DNA from 3 places in the Nicoliella sp. ESL1113 genome. Region 3 is predicted to be linked to each of the others. Evidence: predicted binding sites of a transcription regulator. Region 3 holds the regulator's gene; each other region holds the start of a gene.
The links. Region 3 encodes NrdR, which represses ribonucleotide reductase genes. Its sites were predicted from a motif close to ACACNATATATNGTGT; they were not measured.

Region 1: a site for NrdR is predicted at 3,715-3,730, ahead of pnuC (nicotinamide riboside transporter PnuC). Genes of this name have one in related genera too.
Region 2: a site for NrdR is predicted at 4,509-4,524, ahead of nrdD (anaerobic ribonucleoside-triphosphate reductase). Genes of this name have one in related genera too.

What each region holds. Positions count from the first base shown of each region.
Region 1 covers NZ_CP196387.1:25,636-31,161, reverse strand. The annotation lists gene ACSYTJ_RS00135 (fluoride efflux transporter FluC) at 114-494, shown strand; gene ACSYTJ_RS00130 (fluoride efflux transporter FluC) at 494-844, shown strand; gene ACSYTJ_RS00125 (HpaII family restriction endonuclease) at 943-2,001, opposite strand; gene ACSYTJ_RS00120 (DNA cytosine methyltransferase) at 2,018-3,178, opposite strand; gene pnuC (nicotinamide riboside transporter PnuC) at 3,745-4,467, shown strand; gene ACSYTJ_RS00110 (deoxynucleoside kinase) at 4,499-5,119, shown strand; gene ACSYTJ_RS00105 (LysR family transcriptional regulator) at 5,159-5,526, opposite strand, start outside.
Region 2 covers NZ_CP196388.1:236,706-242,231, reverse strand. The annotation lists gene ACSYTJ_RS07885 (replication initiator protein A) at 49-981, shown strand; gene proC (pyrroline-5-carboxylate reductase) at 1,215-1,991, opposite strand; gene ACSYTJ_RS07875 (GRP family sugar transporter) at 2,107-2,988, opposite strand; gene ACSYTJ_RS07870 (YczE/YyaS/YitT family protein) at 3,249-4,220, shown strand; gene nrdD (anaerobic ribonucleoside-triphosphate reductase) at 4,554-5,526, shown strand, end outside.
Region 3 covers NZ_CP196387.1:1,013,399-1,018,924, forward strand. The annotation lists gene dnaI (primosomal protein DnaI) at 1-134, opposite strand, end outside; gene ACSYTJ_RS04270 (DnaD domain protein) at 155-1,561, opposite strand; gene nrdR (transcriptional regulator NrdR) at 1,561-2,046, opposite strand; gene coaE (dephospho-CoA kinase) at 2,065-2,655, opposite strand; gene mutM (bifunctional DNA-formamidopyrimidine glycosylase/DNA-(apurinic or apyrimidinic site) lyase) at 2,648-3,487, opposite strand; gene polA (DNA polymerase I) at 3,502-5,526, opposite strand, start outside.

The DNA.
Region 1 (5,526 bases), 560 kb from region 3:
CATGAATAAAAAATTAATTGGTATAATTTTTAAATATTTTGTGAATTTATTAACTAAAGTATAAGATATCTTAATTGTGATACGATAAGGGGATAATAAGGGGGCAATTTAAATTGCGGAAAGTTATTTATATTATCTTTTTTGGTTTCTTTGGCGGGGCACTTCGCGAATGGTTAACGCTTTTATCTGGAAACGATCACTTTGCAATGATTATTGCGATTAATTTATTAGGAACTTTCTTACTAGCCTTTCTGGTTAGCATTTTGCCATTGTTATTTAAAATCTCAAGTGAACTCCTTAGCGGGATTAGCGTTGGCTTTATCGGTAGCTTTACCACTTTTTCAACGTTTACGGTTGATTTTGTAAAGCTGTTCAAAACTTCACTAATTAATTCTTTTTGGTATCTTTCAATTAGTTTAGTCTTTGGATATATATTCGCATTAGTTGGAATTAAATTAGCGAACTACTTAATTGCAAAGGCGGGTGCAAAATAATGTTATCTAAAATTATAATTGTCGGACTCGCTGCTGCGTTCGGTGCGGTGATTCGTTATGCGATGATCGAATTGATTGGAAACAAAATGGGGTGGCAGGAATTTCCACTCGCCACCGTGGTAATCAACGTATCTGGATCGTTTCTCCTGGGTTTGTTAGCAGGGCAACTTGCTGATAGTTCAATGGCTTATCTAATTGGCAGTGGGATTTTAGGTGGGTATACCACGTTTTCCACGTTTATGAATGAAACGGTAAGGCTTCAGATTAAGCGTCCGACATGGGCTGGATTATATTTCATTTCAACCACGTTGTTAGGGATTTTAGCAGCATTTGTTGGCATGGCGATTTAAAAATCGATTAGACCACACCAATAAGTATTATTTTTTTCAAAGTAAAGACCCCGATATGCTGAACGTTTTCTGTTCAACCGATCGGGGTCGTTTGTTTATTATTGCCAAAATCTAATCATACAGCCTAAGCTCATTGCTCCTCTTTCGTTAATGTTTCCACAGTTATATCGACTTAAAGAGGGGGTGTCGAAATTTGTTGAATTGTAGAGATAACCCTTTAACTTGTTTCTTTCGTATATGTTGTAACCCACGATTTCGCCATTTTGTTTTACAACAATATAGCCGCCGTTAGCTTGATCCAAACCGTCCCATTTGGTATTGGGCACCATTCCTAATGCAATGCTAATCAAAAGTTCTTTAACCTTGTATTCTATTAAATCGTGATTTTTATGAAAATTATCACAATAATAATCTACAACCTTAGAGATCTTTTTGCCGCGTACAAAATAAGAACAATAAAATAAATCAGCTAAAATGCTAGGCATTTCCGAATCTATCATTTTTAAATTAAATTCAAAGGTGCTTGAGTTTAGATTATTAAATGTTAAATTGATATTTTTACTTTTTAATCGATTTATTTTGTCTAATATAGTTCCTTTGGCGTTGAGAGCGTCCAATTCGGTGGGGGTTAAATTATTGGTTAGTTCCTTAGAAGGCTTGTAATTAATAATCGTTTGTTGTGATGCGTTTAAAAGGGTGGGGCGGCTACCTAAATAAGATTTAATACTAAAGCCGATTGTTGGTTCTGTATTTGTGAATGGATCGTGTATTTTAATATCGATATCACTTTTTAACTTGCTCTTTGCTTTTAAACTATCTAGCTTTACTGATTTAAGAAAGTCTTCAACGGCTGGAACTTCGAAATTTCCCTTTTTGCTTAATAATTTGTCTAATAAAAAATTCGAATAATGTAAGAACTGATTTTTGTTAACTGAAAATGAAGGCTTGTCTTTTTCTTGAATGTGAATTTCTGGATCTTGGCTGGTTATTTCATAAATAACATCTGGTTTAATAATTGCCTTGATTGTGAAAAATTGGTTAGGGATAGAATTTAAATTATTATCGGCTATGTTTAAAGTTCCGTTTGATGATAACAACCTAAGGAAAACATAGGATTCAGACCATTCTCCAATATTGAATTTTTTATAGTTTGTCATTACTAATCATGGCTTTCTATATTAGATTTAACTGGATAGTAGCATGGTTTCCCTTGACGTCTATTTTTTTGTTTCGCAAAACATCTTTTATGTTTTTGGAAACTGCTTTAATCATTGGGATTGAAACGCTGTTTCCCATTTGTCTGTACATTTGGGTTCTTGAAACTGGAATTATGAAATTATCTGGAAAACCTTGTAACCTCTTACATTCTAGTTCTGAAAGTAACCTTATTCCAGTTTCACCACCCTTTACAAACGTCCCCGTTAATCGTTGTATTTTGTGATAGCTAGCGTTTAAAGTTTTTGCGTATTTTTTAGTGTTTTTATCTACGACAAATGGATGCCCGTCATCCTTTTTGAATAAGTAGTTTTTTTGCAAATTTTTAGAGATTGAATATCCAGTGGGGTTATCCTCTAATATTTCCCCAACGTAAGTGTTTTGATCATTACTGTCTGGGAAGTAAAAATTAGAGCTATCGATGTCTTTTCTGAAACCGACAATTATTACCCTTTTTCTGGATTGGGGAGATCCATAATCGGTTGCTTGTAAGACCTTGTGGTAGACGTTATATCCACTATCTACTAGTGATTGCCTAATTATCTCGAATGCTTGCCCCTCTTGGATCGTTAATAAGCCGGGAACGTTTTCTAAAAGAAATGCCTTGGGTTTGTGGTGCTTAATAATTCTTAGGACATCAAAAAATAATGTGCCTTGCGTTTTGTGCTTAAACCCTTCTCTTTTACCGATACTGCTGAATGGCTGACAAGGAAAGCCGGCTAATAATACATCAAAATTTGGGATATCCTCAGCTTTGATTTTAGTAATATCACCGAATGGTTTTTCTTTAAAATTGGCCTCGTAAGTTTGCACTGCAAATTTATCCCATTCGCTTGAAAAAACACACTGAGTTTGTTTATCGTTTTCACTAAATCCTAATCTAATTCCACCGATTCCAGCAAAAAGGTCGATATACCTTATTTTTTGGTCATGACGGTCTTCGATATCATCATTGTTTGCTACTTTCTGATCTTGGTTTGTGTATTTATTTAAAATGTAATTTACCTTTTCAGAGAATGTTTTAATGCCATTTATGTTAGTGCCATTAATTTCTTGGTAAATTAGATCGCTTAAATAAACAGTATGGGGTTTTTTACTATTAATGTCTTTTTTAGCCATAGGGCATCCCTCCTGCGAGATTATAAAAGCCATTATATCAGCAATGTTGCAAGATTACAAACAACCAACGGCTAAAAAAGTTCCGTATGAATATTGATTCAAATTGGAGGGGCAGTTCACCACTTATTTTTGTTTCCGTTTGTGTCTTTCAATAATACTTTCACCGATTTGAATCAAAACGGCAGATACTAACCCTCGAACAGAATATCTGCCCATTTCAGAAATATAAAACTTGATGTTGTATGTATGGTTCACGATTAGATCAAACCCCCGCGCATTATAAAGATGATGAAACAGGCGATGATCATGAGGACTAGCTATAGGAAAGTGGTGCCTTTGATAAATTTCACATTATTACCTCCAGTTTTAATTATGAATAATCAGTCTAACTGGGGTTATTTTAACACAATCTGGATTTTAAAATTACCTGTTGGCGATTTAATCGTCTAAGTCCGGTGATTGAAATCGATCTTAGTTTCTGTATAATAGAACGAGTTGACTAAAATGACTAGATGTAGATATAGATAGTTATTTAAATACTATATATTGTGTTAGGAGCTTTTCAAATGAATTATTTTAAGTGGCTATGGAGCCAATTACTAGGTTGGAACGTCCAATCATACATCCTACTGTTCTTTGGGTTGGGGTTTAACTTAGCGTTAACGCTCAGCAGCCCGATTACTACGATTAGTATTGTAACTTTTATTGCTGGGGTCCTTGGGTTAACCTGCGTATTAGCGATCAACAATGCCAAACCAATCAATGGATGGTTGGGCTTGATTAGTGCGATCTTACTAATTGCGGTTGCGTTTAGCGCCAAGAACTACATGGAAATTGTGATGCAGCTCAGCTACATCGTATTGTTAGATGTGCCAGTCCTGTTAATGCCGAGCTGGAATCAAGATGCTGAAAACAAGATTTCTGGCCTGCGGGGCGAAAATAATGCTCAGACCTGCAAGAACTGGTTGCCATACGTAATTGGCTTTGTTATTGTCGTATTGATCATGCACACGTTATTGACCAGTTTAACTGATAGTCCACGGCCATTGATCGACTCGATTTCAGCAACGACTGGGATCATGGGTGCAATCTTAACCACCTTGAAGAAACGCGAAACCTACTACTTCTGGTTGGCACAAGGGGTGCTATCAGTGATTCTGTGGGGAATTACCGCTGCGCAGGGGAGTGCTTCACCAGTCCTATTCGTAACCTACATGCTCTACATCGGTAATGATATCTTGGCGTTTACCAAGAGTCCATGGTTTGCCAAGCGTTTAGCAACTAAGTAATCACTTAATTTGAAAGGGGTAGGTTATGACAATGATCGTATTAGCAGGAACCATCGGTGCGGGCAAGTCATCGTTGACCGAACGGCTGTCCAAACACCTGGACACCAAGGCGTTTTATGAACCAGTTGGCGACAATCCTGTGTTGCCACTGTTCTATCAGGATAAGCAAAAGTACGGCTTTTTGCTGCAAATTTATTTTTTGAACAAACGCTTTGAGATGATCAAAAAGGCGCAACAAGATGATAATAACGTGTTAGACCGTTCGATTTACGAAGATGCGTTGTTCACCGACTTGAATCACAAGTTGGGCAACATCAATGACACTGAAGCCGCTGTTTACCATGACTTGTTGGACAACATGATGGAAGAATTGCCATACGCAGCCAAAAAGAAGCGGCCCGATCTGTTGGTCTACATTGAAGTCAGTCTGGAGACCCAGTTGAAACGGATTCGTCAACGGGGACGAGACTTTGAACAGTCTGATGACCTGTTGGACTACTATCGCGAACTGCGGGTGGCTTATCAACATTGGTTTGAGAACTACGAAATTAGTCCCAAGTTGAAAATTAATGGTGACAAGTACGACTTTGTGAATAATTCGGCTGATTTACAAGCGGTGTTGAAGCAAATTGATGCTAAATTAAAACATTAAAAAATAGATTGGCACTCATTTTTGAGGACCAATCTATTTTTAGTTAATGCCAACTTTATTCAATAAATCTAAAAATAAATTCATTGCCGGATTTATCCACTTATTTTGATTATAAAGCACGACTGCTTGGAACTGATAATCATGAATTTCAGTATTTAATTCTATTAAATCACCGCTAGCCAGTTCTTGTTGCAAAGTAAACTTAGGGAGGAATGCTACGCCCATGTTGCTGATGACACTTTTTTTAATTGCTTCAATACTCCATAAATCAAGGCTGGGCATTAAATTAATATTTTGAGCTGCCAGGTATTGATTAAAGTATTTTAAATACAACGCATCTGGATCATTTTGGATGTGACAAATTGGTTTCTTTTGATTAGGGGTGATGAAATCGCGATCCTCTAAAT
Region 2 (5,526 bases), on a different replicon from region 3:
GCAAGTAATTATACTTGCTCCTCTTTTTCTATTCCAGGAGGAATAGCTATGCAATTTATCATGTTAGACATTAACCTAATTAAAGACCCAAACTTAACTAACGATGAAGTCATCACATATGCACTACTATGCGATCGAATGAAATCATCAAGAACCAGTAAGCAGTTTTTCGATTCTAAAAAACAAGATTACTATGTCATTTACACGCTCGAACAAATGGCAACGTCGCTAAAGGTATCAATTCGTAAAGTGGGCCAAATCTTCAGTAAGTTGGTCAAATTAGGCTTATTAATTAAGAAAAAGCAATTCAGTAAAGCTGACAAATTGTTCTTGCCTAAATTTAAATCAACTAAGGTGCAAAATTTGCAACAAACAAATGCAGATTCTGCTACTCCACAAATGCAAAAAGTGCAACCTAATCAGAGTCAACAGAATCAAAAAATTAAATCAAAAAGTAATACAGTTAACACAAGTGACGAATTCTCAAACAAATCAGTTGCTAAATGGAAAAAAGCAGTTTGTGGAAAATTAAACGTTAAGGAAATCGTTATTGATCAAATATTAGATTTTACCAAAAATGATTTAAAACAGGCACACTCAATGATGGGGGTTATATTAAATGCGAAAACAAACATTGCAAGGAAGAATAAATTACTAAACAGTCCAATCACAAGGTTTGAAAATAATACCAACCTAGGAAACAAACTCGCAATGCAACTAAAACATATTTTTAGTTATTTACCTGCCACAATGGAAGAACGTTCTAAATACTTAATGAAATCCATGAAAACATTCTTTTTGGAAGCCTTTGGATTAAAAAAAGATGAACTAATTACCCCAATTGCAGCTAGTTCAAATAGGATCATTAAAAAACCAGTTCCAGAATGGCTTAGAAAAGATTATCAACCAAAGGTAAAACCAGCAACTGAAGCCCAAAAACAAGCAGTTTTGAAAAAATTAGAAGAATTTCGTAAACTTTAAGGTGACAATTTGAATGGTATTTACATTTTAGAATTAAATTCATTTTGATTTGTTTTAAGCGTGTTTTAAAGACTTTAATTGTTTAAATGATAAAATACATTGATAACAGTTAAGATCGCTAAAAATGGCTAAAAAAAGCCAATAATGATTTTTAGATCCATTATTGGCCACTATAAGAAGCTTTTTATTAATAATTTAAAATTTATAATTTAAAATTTATAATTAATTATAAATTACATTGATTCGTTAGCGCTCTGAACTGCCTTAATGACAGCATTTCTGAAGCCATTAGCATCTAATTCAGTTACGCCCTTAATCGTGGTGCCCCCAGGTGAAGTGACTTTATCTTTTAACTCTGCAGGAGTTTTTCCAGTATCAAATGCTAATTGACCTGATCCAGCTACCATACTAGCAATTACCCTGTATGCATTTTGACGATTTAGTCCTGCTTGAACAGCTGCATCAGCCATGGCATCCATAAAAACATCTACAAATGCAGGTCCACAACCACCGATCGTTCCAATAATTCCTAAATTAGCTTCTTTGGTGACTATTACGTCCCCTAATAAACTTAAAACTTCATTGGTGGTTTTTTGATCTTCCTTACTAACATCGTATGCAAAGCTCGTTGCAATCGTTCCATGATTAACTGAGACTGGAGTGTTTGGAATAATTGCAGCGATTGGATTGTTAGGAAGTGCCATTTTTACTTCAGTAATTCTGATTCCCCCTGCTGCAGAGATAATAATCGTATGGTTGCTAATCCCATTTAATTGTCTAATTACCTTTACGTTAATATCAGCTGGGACGGTAGAGATAACAACGTCTAATCTTTGTTTTTTGAATTCACTAGGGTCATTAAATAGATTAAACCCCAGCTTTTTTTGAAGTGCTTCAACACGTGGATTAACTGGATTTAAAGCAAAAAGATTGTTTGAATCCAGTTTATTTGTGAATCCTTTTAAAATTGCACTACCCATGTTACCGACTCCTAAAATTCCAATTTTCATGTAGATCCCTCCAATTTTTTATTACTATATTAATGATACTACACTATTAGATTGAAAGGCGCTAAAAAAGTCATCATTGAATTTAATCAATGATGACTTAATGATAACAAATCTTTTATTTACCTAATGATCCAGTAATGATACCACCAACAACAACGATAACTAGTCCGATAGTAACATAGGTGAGACCCTTTTTACTTTTCTTTTCGCCTAGCAATAAGATTCCACTTAAAGTCGAAACGATTACGCTCATTTGAGAAAGTGTAAACCCAGTTGCAATTCCGTTGACTTTAGCTGAGTACATATAAACGGCAGTTGCGATTCCGAAGTCGATTCCTACAGCAATGTTAGCAATCGAACGCTTGTCTGTTAGGGGGTTCGGTTCGTTCTTATCACGGTAAAAGAATGAAATAATAATTGATGCAATTACCATTCCGATTGCTTGAGGGAAGAAAGCACTCCAACCATCTACAACCGGAATTTGAGGAAGAGCTGAGAAACCAACGTAGCCGATCGTTCCTAATAGTAAAACCATGGTTCCCCTTCTTAGGACTGCAGGATCGAGTCCCTTACTTGCATCTTCTTTATCAGTCTTGGTAGTGAACAAAATTCCAATCATGATTAGAATCAAAGCAAGAAAACCAAATATTTTATCAGTTCCAGTTGCCCACTCTCCGAAGAAAAGCACTCCCACTACTGATGTTCCGACTAGCTGAGCACCAGTTGAGATTGGCATTGCTCTTGAAACCCCAATTTCTGGGAACGACCAGTATTGTGATAATTGTCCACAGGCCCAACATGCACCAGAAATTAAACACCAGATAAATGCACTTGATGATAGTTGTGGATGTTTGAACAATGCAATTACGATCGCAACGATCAAGGCACCATAGGTATTACCGACTAGCTGGTTGATCGGTCTACCACCAGTTTTACCAGCGATTAAGGGCATCAATCCCCATAGCGCAGCTGGCACTAACCCAATTAAAATATTCATTTGAAAAACTCCCTTATAATAATAACATTTCGAATTTAAATTTATGAATATAATTGTATACCCTTTTTTGACAAAGGTAAAGGAATCTTTAGAAAAAAAGCGCTTACAATTGCATAAAAACAACGATGAAAACGCATTCATAACAGCGTTTTGAAAGCGTTCACAAAAGCTTGAAAAATATTTGTAAGCGCTTTTTTAAAAAAAAGCTGGAAAGTGTTATATAATAGAATTGCAAATATTAATTAAGGGAGTTGATTTAATTGGCAGGATTTAAAGCTGTCAGTGCTCAATCAGAAGACGACTTTGATAAACAACCGCAAAAAAATCATAAATTTATCAATATTACATTAAGATCGATAATGTCATTTGTTGGAATTGCCATTCTTTCCATGGGGGCAGCGTTTTTAAAGCAAGCTAACTTAGGGATGGATCCATTTACTGCGATGAATATTGGTTTTTCAAACTCGTTGCACATAGAATTAGGTTCATTTCAATTGATGGTCAATGGATTACTATTTATTTTAGTGCTGATATTCGATCGCAAGCAAATTGGGATTGGAACGATTTTGAACATGGTGTTAGTAGGTTATGAAATTCAGTGGTTCTCATCATTATATGGGATTATTTTTCCTCATGGTGGTGGAATCTATGTCGTTATTGTTGATGTTATTGCTGGATTGATTTTATTTACATTAGGAACATCAATATATATGTCGCCATCTTTAGGAGCTTCTCCGTATGATGCGATCGCACCAATTTTTTCTAGTCGGTTGCACATTAAATATCAATTAGTTAGAAATATTCAAGATGTTTTCTTCATGGTCCTTGCATTTGTTGCCCATGGAGCCGTTGGGGTTTTAACATTAGTGGTTGCCTTCTTTGCTGGACCACTGATCAACTATTGGAACCAACACTTTAGTCAACAATTGGTTTACCATATCGATCACTTTAGTACTGAACCAACCATTAAGAATGCGAGTTCAGGAATTGCTGGGGTCGGTAAAATGGGTTATAGTATGTTTATCCATGCTTATCAACAGACATCATTTGTTGAACAACACTTAGCAGGATACTCCGATGAAGAATTGATCGAATTGACTCACAACACTCAGAGATCAATTGAAAGATCCGTTAAATTACAGCGTAATCTTCAAGCACGTTTAGATGCATTGAAGCAAGAAGCTAACAAACGGCATATTAAGGTCCCTAAGTTGGATGAGTACGAAAAATAAACAAATTAATTAATAACTTAAAAGCCAGTCACTTAATTGTGGCTGGCTTTTTTTACATAGAAATGAAACACATTCTGTTAATTTGTGAAATTATAATCAATATTAGACGATTGATTAATGCAAGGGGTTTAAATATCGCTTACAACTAAAAAAATTTTTTCAAAAAATATTGCAGTGACCCAAATATTATTATACCAATTCCAAGCCACATTAGATTGTAGACTAACTTTTGGTTTTGAATGGGCTTGGACTTGATAACACTATATATGTGCTTTATCTTTATATGTAGCACTATATATAGAATATCAAATTCAAGAAGGGTCATGATTGAAAATGCGATCTGAAAAAATCAACCAAGTGATAGTCATTAAACAAAGTGGCGAAAAAACACCATTTTTTAGTTATAAATTAGATTATTTATTTAATCAATTAGCTATTAATGAAGATCTAAAAAGCCAATTTTATAATTCATTATTAACGGCTGTAAGTAATAATGAATTAAAAACCAGCATAATTCGTGAATGTTTTAACAATTTATTGTCTAATAATAAATTATATGATAAATTACAAAAGTATCAAAAATATTATAAACAAGATCAAAAAAGATGGCAGGAAGCAACTGATATTGATCAGAACCTCAAACAGTTGTTTGATAAGAACGCTAGAGTTGTTCATGAAAATGCGAATAAGGATAGTAACGTATTCAATACTCAGCGTGACCTACAAGCGGGACGGGCAAGCAAGGCGATTGGATTAAAAATGCTACCACCATTAGTTGCGAAGGCCCATTTACGTGGTGATATTCATTGGCATGATCTAGATTATTCACCAGCAACCCCTGAAACTAATTGTTGTTTAGTTGATTTTGCGAACATGTTGAACAATGGGTTTAAGATTGGAAACGCAAAGGTTGCTTCCCCAAAGTCGATTCAGACTGCCACCGCTCAAGTTGCCCAAATTATTGCTAACGTTGCTTCACTGCAATACGGTGGAATTTCATTTGATCGAGCTGATGAAGTACTCGCTCCGTTTGCAAAGTTAAACTATCAAAAACATATTCTGGAAGCTAAAAAGTGGGTTGTTAAAGATAGACAGGAAGAATATGCGCGTCAACGCACCCAAAAAGATATTTACGATGCGATGCAAGCTCTTGAATATGAAATTAACACGCTCTATTCTTCTCAGGGCCAAACTCCTTTTACAACGGTTAGTTTTGGTTTAGGAACGAATTGGTTTGAAAAAGAAATTCAAAAGGATATTTTCGAAATTAGAATCAAGGGGCTTGGTGTCGAGCAACGCACTGCAA
Region 3 (5,526 bases):
GCATCGTTACTAATATGATGTTCATTAATAAACTTTTGAACATCAGGATCAGAGCAAGCTTGATTCATTAAATCACGGTAACTACTTTCATTGCCAGTATGATTTTTCAACACGTTCTGTAATTCTTCTTCCAACTTTTTAATATTTACACCCCCTAATTATCTTCACGGAATTTTCTAAGCATTTCCTTGCCCTTCTTTAGGCTTTCCTCACTGATTGGCTTTACATCGGGTTGATAGTCCTTTCTTAGCCAATATGGGACCGGCTTTTTGACCATTGGTTGCTTTCTGCGATAGCCACCATTTCCCTGAAAATTACGGCTACCATTATTACTGCTAGCCTCTTTTTTACGATTGTAATCCTTAATGGCAAGCATTGCATCCCGCGTCGTTTTAACATGATATTTTTGAACCCACTCGTTTGCGATTCGTTCAAAGCTATCTTGATAAAGCTGGGTTTTGTTCATATCCACCAAAATGTGGTAGACCAACATATTGATTACGCTCGTGTTCATTACGTTACGGTTCAACATTTCTTCAATCATTTTATTTTCAGAACTGGAGGGAAAACCACCCAGTTGATGTTTTAAATTCTGTAAAAATTGAAGTGGTGGAAATTGACTTACATTTTTTAATAGTAATTTTTCCTGATCACTAAAATCATCATTTTGAGTTTCAGCATCATTATTAGCATTTTGATTAGGTGGCACCGATTGTTTTACTGGCGCTTTTTGATACATCCGATTGACCAAAATCTTTAATTTTTCAGGATCAAAAACATTGTTCTTAATGTTAGTCGACTGAATGATCAACCTAGCCAATGCGAGCTCGTCAATGCCATACAAACGGTGTTCATTCAAGATTAAATTATAGTTCTTTTTCACCTGATCAATCCGCACATACGACTTTGCAACACTGTCTAAGACCAATTGAAAATCAAAATCATCACTAGCCGCTAATTGAGGCTGTGAATTAGGGGTTGGTTTCTGGGTATCATTCAAATCGTATTCTTGCTTTAAATTACCAATCGTATTCGGTTGATTGGTGAGTTGATCAGCATCGATCTGAAATGAATCCAAGAAATCTTGAGTAATTTCTGACGCATGTTCCATTGGAAAGGGCTTGATCAAAAGACGGTCGGCAAGCTCGTGATACATCTTTTCACCAATGTTTTCCAATAGTGCCAAGCTTAATAAATCGTCATTAAAAAACTGGCGATTCGTTAGTGGGGGCACTAGTTGATATAACATTATCGGTTTAGCATCCGTTGGTTGCACGAACGTTTTCAAAAGCCCCGCCCCTTCTAATTTGATGCGACATTCCGTAAACTCCCTAAAATCAAATTGAAGAAACGAAAATAAGTCATAGTGAGAGCGTTGTCTATAATCAACCTTTTGTTCATTACTATATCTCCAAAACAAGCGAATCAATGCAGTCGCATTGCAGCCAATTATTGGTTGATACAACAAATCAATGGATTCACTCGCTAAATCAGATAATCGTTCATTTTTAACAACAATAAAGCCTGCCTGAGGATCATTTTGTGTTAATTGATTAGCCATTATTTATCATTATCCTTTGATTCCTTATCATGATCACGGTTCATGACTTCTTTCATTTCATTATAAAATACCGTCATATCCTTAAACTGCCGATAAACACTTGCAAAACGAATATACGCAATTTCATCAACATCTGATAAAGCCTTCATCACATACTCACCAATTAGTTGGCTGGAAACCTCTGTTTCGCCGATCGATCTAACCTTAGCTTCAACTTCATCAACGATTTTAGTCATTTTATCCATTGAAACGGGTCTTTTCTCGGCAGAGCGAATAATCCCGCGTAACATCTTATCACGACTAAATTCCTCGCGATTCCCATTATGCTTAATCACTAATAGTGGTGCCGACTCAATTCGTTCAAAAGTGGTATAGCGATATCCACATTTTTCACATTCACGGCGTCTTCTAATTACAGTCCCATCATTGGTAGGTCTGGAATCAACTACCTTTGAACTATTTTTATGACAATGGGGACATTTCATCTTAATCACCTCATCGTTTTATCGTAATTTATCCAGTAATTTTAACACTTGTTGGCTAGTTTGACTAATCGAACCTGAGTTATTAATGACCACATCTGCTAAATTTTGCTTAATTGATTGCGGCCACTGCTTACCAATTAAACGAACTGCTTGTGTGGTGCTAATGTGATTACGCATTTTAAGTCGCGAAACTTGAATTGTTGGATCACATGTAACCATCACTACCAAATCAACATAATTTGCATACCCTAATTCATATAACAAAGGTGCATCTAAGACCACCAAGTCAATTTGTTTTAGGCTATAATCATGAATTTGATCTAAAATCATCCCACGAATGTATATATCCATCGTCCGATTCAATAACAACAATTTGGCAGGGTCTGCGAAAACGATTTCCCCCAAGCGTTTTCGATCGATGGAATATTCGCCCGCAATCTCTTTGCCAAATTCTTCTACAAGCTCATTATAACAATCGGTCCCCCTTAACTGGAGGGTGTGGGCAATTGCATCCGCATCGATAATTGGAACGCCATGGGCTGACAATTCCCTACTAACGGTGGATTTACCAGTCCCAATGCTACCAGTTAAGCCTAATAACTTAGTCATTAGCACTTACGATTCGTTGACAATTGGGACAAAAGCTAGTCCCCCGTTGAGCAACTTTGATTTTTTCAATTGGGGTTCCACAACGTTCACAAGGTTGGCCCTTTTTGCCGTACACATGCAATTGACTTTGGAACTGGCCTGCTTCACCAAAGGCATTCGAATAAGAATGAACGGTCGTTCCATGACCCTTAATTGCCAGGGCAATTTCTTTAATAATATTCTTCCGTAATTCGCTGATCTGTTCATCTGAAATCAAATTAGTCTGTTGTTCTGGATGAATTTTACTCATCCAAAGGACCTCATCAGTATAAATATTACCTAATCCAGAAATATGGTCTTGGTTCAATAAAAATGGCTTGATTTTCCCACGACTTTTATTCATGATCCGTTTCATGTAATCAAACGTTAAATCTGATTCGGTTGGTTCGGGACCAATCGTTCCTAATCCTGAAAGGGTCTTTTCGTCACCATTTTTAATTAAATACATCCGACCGAATTTCCGACTGTCGTTATATCTTAATTCCCGACCATCGGCCAAATGCATAATAATATGGGTGTGCTTACTAGGCTTAGTGCCGTCTTTTTCAACGTCGTACTTACCTTCCATTCGTAAATGTGAAACAACGGTGTGCCCATTGTCCAACCTAAATAATAGGTACTTCCCCCGTCTGTCAATCTTAGTAATTGTACTATCAGTTAGGCAGTCGATAAATGTTTTCGGTTCTACGTTTAGCATCTTAGGGTAAATTACATCAACACTTTTGATGTGAGCACCCTTAACTAATTCGGTCAGTCCCTTACGGACGGTTTCAACTTCTGGTAATTCTGGCATTTTTTAACCTCTCTTTATTTACTTGCATCGTACCAAGTAGCGCCAAAGTGACTAGCTACCTTTAGCGGTACATGTAACTTAACTGCGGAATCCATTACCTTAGGAACCAGCTTTTCGAGAACGGGAATTTCTTCCGCTGGGGCCTCAAAAACTAATTCATCATGGATTTGTAATAACATCTTTGCTTGCATCCCACTAATTGCTTTTTCCATATTAATCATCGCAATCTTAATAATATCAGCGGCACTTCCCTGAATTGGTGAGTTCATCGCCGTCCTTTCAGCAAATGAACGAAGGTTGAAATTACGAGAATTAATATCTGGCAAATAGCGCCTACGGTTGGTCAGCGTTTCAACATACCCCTTTTCATGGGCCTGTTCAACTGAATCTTGCATATATTTGTGAACGTTTGGATATTCAGCAAAGTACTTCTCAATGAACTGTTTAGCATCAGCACGGCTAATCCCTGTATTACGAGCTAATCCGTAGTCACTGATTCCATAAACAATCCCAAAGTTAACGGCCTTAGCCTGTCTTCTTAAATTAGGGGTCACTTCATCGTTAGAAGTCAATCCAAAAATCCGCCGAGCAGTTGAAGCGTGAATATCATCATTGTGCAAAAATTCGTCTTGCATATTGGTATCACCACTGATCGATGCCAAGACCCTTAATTCAATTTGTGAGTAATCAGAAGTAAAGATCTGCCAATCGGGATGGCTAGGGACGAACGCGCGTCTAATCTGGCGGCCTTCATCAGTCCGAATCGGAATATTTTGTAAGTTCGGATCAACTGAAGACAGTCTTCCCGTTTGTGTTAAAGTCTGCAAATAACGCGTATGGACCTTATTATCTGCGGGTGAAACTACTTTTAGGAGTCCATCAACATAAGTCGATGATAGTTTCGCTAATTGACGATATTTTAAAATATCATCAACGATTGGCGCATCAGGAGCTAACTTTTCTAAAACGTCCACTGAGGTGGAATAACCCGTCTTAGTTCGCTTAATAACTGGTAATTTTAATTTCTCAAATAAAATGGTGCCGAGTTGTTTGGGTGAGCCAATATTAAATTCTACGCCAGCTTCATTATAGATGGCCTGTTCAAATTCGGCAATCCGCTCAGATAGCTTACTGCCCATTGCGCTCAATTGATCTTGGTCGACTGCGATTCCATTAATTTCCATCCGTGCCAAAACGAATGCAATTGGCAGTTCAATTTGCTCGTAGAGTTTCGTTTGATCGTGATCGGCTAGTTCTTGAAACATTTTCGTCTTTAATTCTGAGATCGCATTTGCCTTGGCTGCCAAGTGGCCAAATAAAACGTCATCATCTGCTGGAATGGTGCGTTTAGCACCCTTCCCATAGACAGTTTCATCACTTTGAACATTGTAGTAACCATGTTCACTAGCAACCCTACTTAAATCATTCCGATTATCATTAGTATTCAAAAGATAAGAAACCAATAGCATATCAAAATCAACATGATTAAGCTCAACGCCAAGCCGATGTAATCCTACATAGGCCCGCTTAGCATCAAAAACATCAATCTTAATGGCAGAATCAGCCAATAAATCCGCTAGCGGGGATTGCTTTAATAATTCCACATTCCTCGATACGTACCAACCAGCACTCGTACCAATTACAAACCCTACAAACGGTGCGGTGTGATAATTATCACCATCCATGGCTAGGTAAAAAGTCAATTCTGAGCCTAAGTCCGATAATTCATTAATATTATTTTCATCTAGGACCGTAAATTTAACATCAGGATCAGGTTGACTATCCATTTCACTTAGGAATTTTCTGAAATCCATTTTTTGATAAAAAGCAGTTAATTCAGCTGATTGATCTCCTAAATAAGCCAAATCAGATACGCCAATTTTAATCGGTGCATTACGGTCAATAGTAGCCAATTGCTTAGATAATAACGCCTGGTCATGATCTTCAATCAAGTGCTCCTTTAACTTTTTAGCGGTAATTTCATCAATATGCGCATATAAGTTTTCGATCGAACCGTACTGCTTAATTAATTTATCAGC